Regions from separate parts of the Pseudomonas sp. AIG genome, predicted to be linked through region 1. Evidence: predicted binding sites of a transcription regulator. Region 1 holds the regulator's gene; the other holds the start of a gene.
The links. Region 1 encodes sigma-54, which starts transcription at its own class of promoters, with help from an activator protein. Its sites were predicted from a motif close to ANTGGCATNNANNTTGCTNT; they were not measured.
Positions count from the first base shown of each region.

Region 1 (4,163 bases):
GGCCAGCGCTGGTCGCGCTACCGGCAGCAAGGTCACCGAGGCGCGTCCGCGCATTGACATGGTGATCCAGCCGAAGAAGAAAACCGACGAGAAAACCCAGTAATGGCAACTCTGAAAGCTCAGCACCTGGCCAAGGCCTATAAAAGCCGCCAGGTCGTGCGTGACGTCAGTCTGTCGATCGACAGCGGCCAGATCGTTGGCTTGCTCGGCCCGAACGGCGCCGGTAAAACCACCTGCTTCTACATGATCGTAGGTTTGGTGCAAGCCGATCAGGGCCGCGTCCTGATCGACGATCTGGACGTCAGCCACCAGCCGATGCACGGTCGTGCCAAGGCCGGGATCGGCTATCTGCCGCAAGAAGCGTCGATCTTCCGTAAACTGTCGGTGGCCGACAACATCATGGCCATCCTCGAGACCCGTCAGGAACTCGACAAGGCCGGCCGTCGCAAGGAGCTGGAAAGCCTGCTGCAGGAATTCCACATCAGCCACATCCGCGACAACCTCGGCATGAGCCTGTCCGGTGGTGAACGCCGCCGAGTGGAAATCGCTCGCGCACTGGCAACGGCACCGAAATTCATCCTGCTCGACGAACCGTTCGCCGGTGTCGACCCGATCTCGGTCGGCGACATCAAGCAGATCATCCATCATCTCAAGGCCAAAGGCATCGGTGTACTGATCACCGACCACAACGTCCGCGAGACCCTGGACATCTGCGAAACCGCTTACATCGTCAATGATGGTCAACTGATCGCAGAAGGCGACGCAGAAACCATCCTGGCCAACGATCTGGTCAAGGAAGTGTATCTGGGCCACGAGTTCCGCCTGTAAGCGAAACAGTGCCCGGTGCGCCGCCCGGGCGCTGTATCGATTCAAGCAGGATTTAATACGCTTTAATTGTTACAGCGCTCTAGGCAAACACTTCAGTTTCAGGCATATAATTTGCTTAAGTTTGGCGCTCCGGCGCCCTGTAGTGGATGGCGCATAGCGCCGGCGAATAAGGTGTTAAGCCCCTGCCATGAAACCATCGCTAGTCTTGAGAATGGGCCAGCAGCTGACGATGACACCGCAGCTGCAACAGGCCATCCGCCTGCTCCAATTGTCGACCCTGGATCTGCAACAGGAAATCCAGGAGGCGCTGGAATCCAATCCGATGCTCGAACGCCAGGAAGAAGGCGACGACTTCGACAATTCCGACCCCTTGGCCGACAACGCCGAACAGAAGCCCAACACCGAAATCCAGGAACCCTCGTATCAGGAAACCGCACCGACGGTAGACAACCTCGAGGAAGGTGACTGGAGCGAACGCATCCCCAACGAACTTCCGGTCGACACCGCCTGGGAAGACGTCTACCAGACCAGCGCCAGCAGCCTGCCGAGCAGCGACGATGACGAGTGGGATTTCACCACCCGCACCTCCGCCGGCGAGAGCCTGCAAAGCCACCTGCTGTGGCAACTGAACCTTGCACCGATGTCCGACACCGATCGCCTGATCGCCGTGACCCTGATCGATTGCATCAACAATCAGGGCTACCTGGACGAAACCCTCGAAGAAATTCTTGAGGCGTTCGACCCGGAACTGGACATCGAACTGGACGAAATCGAAGCCGTCCTGCACCGCATTCAACAGTTCGAACCCGCCGGTATCGGCGCGCGCAATCTCGGCGAATGCCTGCTGCTGCAATTACGTCAGCTGCCAGCCAAGACGCCTTGGCTGGCTGAAGCCAAGCGTTTGGTCAGCGATTACATCGACCTGCTGGGCGGCCGCGACTACAGCCAGCTGATGCGACGCATGAAGCTCAAGGAAGACGAGTTGCGCCAGGTCATCGAGCTGGTGCAGAGCCTTAATCCACGTCCGGGTTCGCAAATCGAATCCACCGAAGCCGAGTACGTTGTCCCTGACGTTATCGTGCGCAAGGACAACGAGCGCTGGCTGGTCGAGTTGAACCAGGAATCGGTGCCACGCCTGCGCGTCAACGCCCAGTACGCCGGTTTCGTCCGTCGCGCCGACACCAGCGCCGACAACACCTTCATGCGCAATCAGTTGCAGGAAGCCCGCTGGTTTATCAAAAGCCTGCAGAGCCGCAACGAAACATTGATGAAAGTAGCCACCCAGATCGTCGAGCATCAGCGCGGTTTTCTGGAGTACGGCGACGAAGCCATGAAGCCGTTGGTCCTGCACGACATCGCTGAGGCGGTCGGCATGCACGAATCAACAATTTCCCGCGTGACCACGCAAAAATTCATGCATACCCCGCGCGGTATTTATGAACTGAAATACTTTTTCTCCAGCCACGTCAGCACCTCCGAAGGCGGCGAATGCTCGTCCACGGCGATCCGCGCGATCATCAAAAAACTGGTTGCCGCGGAAAATCAGAAAAAGCCGTTGAGTGACAGCAAGATCGCTGGTTTACTGGAGGCACAAGGCATTCAGGTGGCTCGCCGCACCGTCGCCAAGTACCGCGAATCCCTCGGGATCGCGCCTTCGAGCGAACGCAAGCGGTTGATGTAAGCCACGTTACAGCGTTCCAGTGGCAGGCTATCCAGCCTGCCGCTTTATGCACTGGCAACGAAGGAGAAGCTGTATGCAAGTCAACATCAGTGGACACCAACTGGAAGTGACCCAACCTCTGCGTTCCTACATCGAGGAAAAACTCCAACGACTGGAGCGACATTTCGACAAGATCACCAACGTGCAAGTCACGATGTGCGTCGAAAAGCTGAAGCAGAAAATCGAAGCCACCTTGCATATCCCCGGCAGCGAAGTGGTCGCCAACGCAGAAGATACTGATATGTATGCTGCGATCGACTCACTCACCGACAAGCTGGATCGCCAACTCAAAAAGCATAAGGAAAAGACCCAGAGCCTCCTCCAGGGCGCGACCGGTCGTTAACACCCCTAACCCATGATCCGACTTGAAAGCATCCTGACCCCCGGCCGTTCCCTCGTGAACGTGCCGGGCGGCAGTAAAAAGAAAGCCCTCGAACAAATTGCCAACCTGATCGCCCGCGAAGTGCCGGATCTGGAGATGCAAGATGTCTTCGAGGCGTTGATTGCCCGTGAAAAACTCGGTTCCACCGGTTTTGGCAACGGCATCGCCATTCCTCACTGCCGCCTCAAGGGCTGCCAGTCGCCCATCAGCGCACTGATGCATCTAGAAGCGCCAATCGATTTCGACGCCATCGATGGTGCCCCGGTTGACCTGCTGTTCGTTCTGCTGGTCCCGGAAGCCGCCACCGATGCGCACCTGGAGTTGCTGCGTCAGATCGCCAGCATGCTCGACCGCAAGGACGTGCGCGATAAACTGCGCAGCGCCGCGAGCAACGAAGCCTTGTATCAGGTTGTCCTGGACGAGCAGAACGGGCACTAATCATGCGCTTGATCATTGTCAGTGGCCGTTCCGGCTCGGGTAAAAGTACCGCACTGGATGTCCTTGAGGACAACGGTTACTACTGCATCGACAACCTGCCGGCAGGCTTGCTGCCGGAACTGGCCGAACGTGCGCTGATTCACACGGAACTGGCGCAGCCGCTGGTGGCTGTATCCATCGATGCGCGCAACCTGCCGAGCCACCTGACGCGCTTTCCCGAACTGCTTGAAGATGTCCGCAGCAAGCACATCCAGTGCGATGTGCTGTATCTGGATGCCGACGAGGAAACCCTGCTCAAGCGTTTTTCCGAAACCCGCCGTCGCCATCCGCTGAGCAATGCCAACCGCTCGCTGGCCGAGGCGATCCAGGATGAAACCGCCCTGCTCGGCCCGATTGCCGACCTCGCGGACCTGAAGATCAACACCACCAATCTGAACCTGTATCAGCTGCGCGACTCGATCAAGCTGCGCCTGCTGAACCAGCCGGAGCCGGGCACGGCGTTTCTGGTCGAGTCATTCGGCTTCAAGCGCGGCATGCCGGTGGATGCGGATCTGGTGTTCGATGTGCGCTGCCTGCCCAATCCGTACTGGAAACCGGAACTGCGCGCGCAATCGGGTCTCGATGCGCCGGTGGCTGAGTACCTCGCGGCGCAGCCGGAGGTCGAAGAAATGTTTCAGGACATCTTCACCTACCTGCACAAGTGGCTGCCGCGCTTCGCTGCGAGCAACCGCGCCTACGTCACCATTGCCATTGGCTGCACCGGCGGGCATCACCGCTCCGTCTACCTGACCGAAC
Region 1 covers NZ_CDROCK010000073.1:7,962-12,124, reverse strand. Annotated here, with positions in the region: gene lptA (lipopolysaccharide transport periplasmic protein LptA) at 1-103, shown strand, start outside; gene lptB (LPS export ABC transporter ATP-binding protein) at 103-828, shown strand; gene ACWR1S_RS28500 (RNA polymerase factor sigma-54) at 1,016-2,509, shown strand; gene hpf (ribosome hibernation-promoting factor, HPF/YfiA family) at 2,583-2,891, shown strand; gene ptsN (PTS IIA-like nitrogen regulatory protein PtsN) at 2,904-3,368, shown strand; gene rapZ (RNase adapter RapZ) at 3,371-4,163, shown strand, end outside.

Region 2 (4,163 bases), on a different contig from region 1:
GCTGATCATCGGCGGTGGTGACGGTGGCATGTTGCGCGAAGTGACCAAGCACGCCGGCGTCGAGCACATCACCATGGTCGAGATCGACGGCACCGTGGTCGACATGTGCAAAGAGTTCCTGCCGAACCACTCCAGCGGCGCCTACGACGATCCGCGTCTGAACCTGGTGATCGACGACGGCATGCGTTTCGTCGCCACCACCACGGAAAAATTCGACGTGATCATCTCCGACTCCACCGACCCGATCGGCCCGGGCGAAGTGCTGTTCTCGGAGAACTTTTATCAGGCCTGCCACCGCTGCCTGAACGAGGGCGGCATCCTCGTGACCCAGAACGGCACGCCGTTCATGCAGATCGACGAAGTGAAGACCACTGCAGGGCGCCTGAACAGCCTGTTCCCGGACTGGCACTTCTATCAGGCGGCCGTACCGACCTACATCGGCGGTTCGATGACCTTCGCCTGGGGTTCGTCCAACCCGGCGTACCGCAAACTGAGCCGTGAAACCCTGCAACAGCGCTTCATCGGCAGCGGCATCGTCACGCGCTACTACAACCCGGAAATCCACATCGGCGCATTCGCCTTGCCGCAGTACGTGCTGCAGGCGATCAACAAGCCAAGCAACGACTAAAAAAACACTGCAATACCCTGTGGGAGCGAGCCTGCTCGCGAAAGCGGTGCGTCACTCAACAAAAATGTTGCTGACACACCGCCTTCGTCGGAACGCCGCCCGGAGCCGGCTCGCACATTTGCTTCCCCTTACAGTAAATGTCGTTTTTTTCATCTTTGTCCGCTGTAATCCTTTTGAACCAACTTTCGGCGTAAACAGTCGAGATAGGTGTAAGCCCATTTGCGGGTTTGATCGAGGAGGCACCGATGCAAAAGTGGAAAGTCACTTTCGTGGACGATCATGGTGAAATTGTCGATGAGGTGTTCGAGCGCGCGGAATGCCCCAGCGATGATGAGGCCGCTCGATTGATCAAGGCACGGCTTCTGCCCGTCGCCGCCGAACTGGACCTGAACGATCTGGAAGGGCGCACCGCCGATGCGGGCGTGAAAAGCCTGAAAACCCAGAACAGCATTGAAATCCGCAGCATCACTCCCATCTGACATTCTTCCTGTCACCTTTAACACCAGGCCTTGGCAGCAGCTCTGACTTGGGGCTACTCTGCAAGCGAGATCAGCGAACGGATCGCTAAGGTCTGGTCTTGTCAGCTACATGCTTGTTCCCGCGTGCAACCACGTTGCCGTCGTACTTTGGCCAAAGGCCCGGGGCGGGAATACGGAAAGTCTATCCATCTATGCGAGGGGGACGATTCATGAGCACAGCCTATCAAGAAGACATCAGCAGCAATGTTCTGCGCCGCATGAAAGAAGGCGGTTTCGATTTTTCCCGATTCCATCCCATCGAGTTCTACGCCATTTTCCCGGACGAGGAGCGGGCGCGCAGGGCGGCAGGAAAATTTCGCGGTGAATCCATCAATGCCCAGGTCAGCGTGCGTGATGACGGTGCGTGGGCGCTGGAATTGAGCAAAGTGATGTACGCGACGTATGACGATATTGGCGATTTCGAGCAGGGCTTTTCCGCCGTGGTCGAACCGCTGGGCGGCATCATCGAGGGCTGGGGCGTGAAACAGGAGGTGCGTAGCCGCCACCGTTTAAACTGATCTCTTGAATCAACTGTTTAGCAACGGCTGACCTTTTGGGTCGGCCGTTGTCGTTTCCGGCGTCCGTAAAAACGCCGTGGCAAAACCCTGAAACAAGAATCCGGGGCAAAAAAAAGCCACCGGAGAAGGTGGCTAAAAGGGAAGACCGATAAGGAGAGGAAACCGGTCAGGGTTACAGCGGGGCGGGCTGCCGAGGCAATCCCAATCAGTTGAGCTGGGCGCTTCGTGACGTTGTAGTCGGCGAAGTTTTGCAGCGAATGCGCGGATTATCCGCGGCCGATGCCGGGCAGTGAAATCAACTCTGACTATGCTGGTGATAGGCGATGCAGTGCGTCGCAATGAAGCGGGGGCAATCCGGTTGGGGCATTTGCCGCACAGGAATGGTGCGGTGGCTGCGAAGCGAATATCCAACCGATTGAAATCAAAGCGTTTATGCCGATGGCACGGGCCTTGCGAAGGCCTGTAGGTCCGGGTGACAAGGAGTACGGCATGATCCGCACCTATTTTGATGAGATGTACGATGCCGGCGGCCAGGTTCGCCCGCATTATCGGGAGTTCGCCCGATGGCTGGCTGACACGCCTGACGAACTGTTGGCCCAACGGCGACGTGAGGCCGATCTGCTGTTCCATCGCGCCGGCATTACCTTCACGCTCTACGGCGACGAGCAGGGCACCGAGCGCCTGATTCCTTTCGATACCATTCCGCGCAGCATTCCCGCCAGCGAATGGCGGATCGTCGAGCGCGGCTGCATCCAGCGGGTCAAGGCGCTGAACATGTTCCTCGCCGACCTCTATCACGAACAGCGCATCATCAAGGCCGGGATCATTCCCGCCGAACAGGTGCTGGCCAACGAGCAATATCAGTTGGCGATGCAGGGGCTGGATCTGCACCGCGATATCTATTCGCACATTTCCGGCGTCGATCTGGTGCGCGATGGCGACGGCACTTACTACGTGCTTGAAGACAACCTGCGCACTCCGAGCGGCGTGAGCTACATGCTCGAAGACCGCAAGATGATGATGCGCCTGTTCCCGGAACTGTTCGCCGCCCAGCGTATCGCGCCGATCGATCATTACCCGAACCTGTTGCTCGACACCTTGAAAAGCTCCAGCCCGATCGACGACCCAAGTGTGGTGGTGCTGACGCCCGGGCGCTTCAACAGTGCGTTCTTCGAGCACGCGTTTCTCGCGCGGGAAATGGGCGTGGAGCTGGTCGAGGGTGCGGATCTGTTCGTGCGTGACGACAAGGTCTTCATGCGCACCACCGACGGACCGAAAGCGGTGGACGTGATTTACCGCCGCCTCGATGACGCATTCCTCGATCCGCTGGCGTTCAACCCGGACTCGATGCTCGGCGTGCCGGGGCTGCTGTCATCCTATCGCTCGGGCAACGTCGTGTTGGCCAATGCCATCGGCACCGGGGTGGCGGACGACAAATCGGTGTATCCGTTTGTCACCGACATGATCCGTTTCTACCTCGACGAAGAACCGATCCTGAAGAACGTGCCGACCTGGCAATGCCGCAACCCGTCTGAACTTTCCCATGTGCTGGCCAATCTTCCAGATCTGGTGGTCAAGGAAACCCAAGGCTCTGGCGGTTACGGAATGCTGGTGGGACCGGCGTCGACGAAGGCCGAAATCGATGCCTTCCGCGAACGCATCAAGGCCAAACCCCACGCGTACATCGCGCAACCGACGCTGTCGCTGTCGACCTGTCCGACCTTTGTCGAAAACGGCATCGCGCCACGCCACATCGACTTGCGTCCGTTTGTCTTGTCCGGTCGCGAAACCCGCGTGGTGCCCGGCGGCTTGACCCGCGTGGCGCTGCGTGAAGGCTCTCTGGTGGTGAATTCATCACAGGGCGGCGGAACCAAGGACACCTGGGTGGTCGAGGATTGAAGGAAGCTTGCCATGTTAAGTAGAACTGCCTCGGATCTGTATTGGATGTCGCGTTACCTGGAGCGGGCGGAAAACCTCGCACGGATGCTCGACATCAGCTATTCGCTGTCGCTGATGCCGCAGGACGGTCGCGGTGACGGTCTGCACGAACTGGCTATGCCGCTGTTGATCACCGGTACGCTCGACGATTACCTGGAGCGTCACGGCGCGCTGCATGCGGAACGCCTGCTGCACTTTTTTGCCCTCGATGCGGCCAACCCGGCGAGCATTTACAGCTGCCTCGGCGCGGCGCGGGCCAGTGCGCATGCGGTGCGTGGACGCATCACGGCGGACATGTGGGAGAACATCAACTCGACGTGGCTGGAGATTCGCGGGATCGCCGAACAAGGCCTCAGTCGCTATGGCATGAGCCGCTTCTGCGAATGGATCAAGGAGCGTTCGCACCTGTTTCGTGGCGCCTCTTACGGCACGATCATGCGTAACGATGCATTCCGTTTCATTCGCCTCGGCACGTTTATCGAGCGCGCGGACAACACGCTGCGACTGCTCGATGCGCGCTACGAAATGGCCGGCGATCAGGCCGAAGCGGTCAGCGACGGC
Region 2 covers NZ_CDROCK010000031.1:51,547-55,709, forward strand. Annotated here, with positions in the region: gene speE (polyamine aminopropyltransferase) at 1-628, shown strand, start outside; gene ACWR1S_RS18330 (hypothetical protein) at 874-1,107, shown strand; gene ACWR1S_RS18335 (ribonuclease E inhibitor RraB) at 1,317-1,664, shown strand; gene ACWR1S_RS18340 (circularly permuted type 2 ATP-grasp protein) at 2,154-3,563, shown strand; gene ACWR1S_RS18345 (alpha-E domain-containing protein) at 3,576-4,163, shown strand, end outside.
Region 2: a site for sigma-54 is predicted at 2,102-2,121, ahead of ACWR1S_RS18340 (circularly permuted type 2 ATP-grasp protein). Genes of this name have one in related genera too.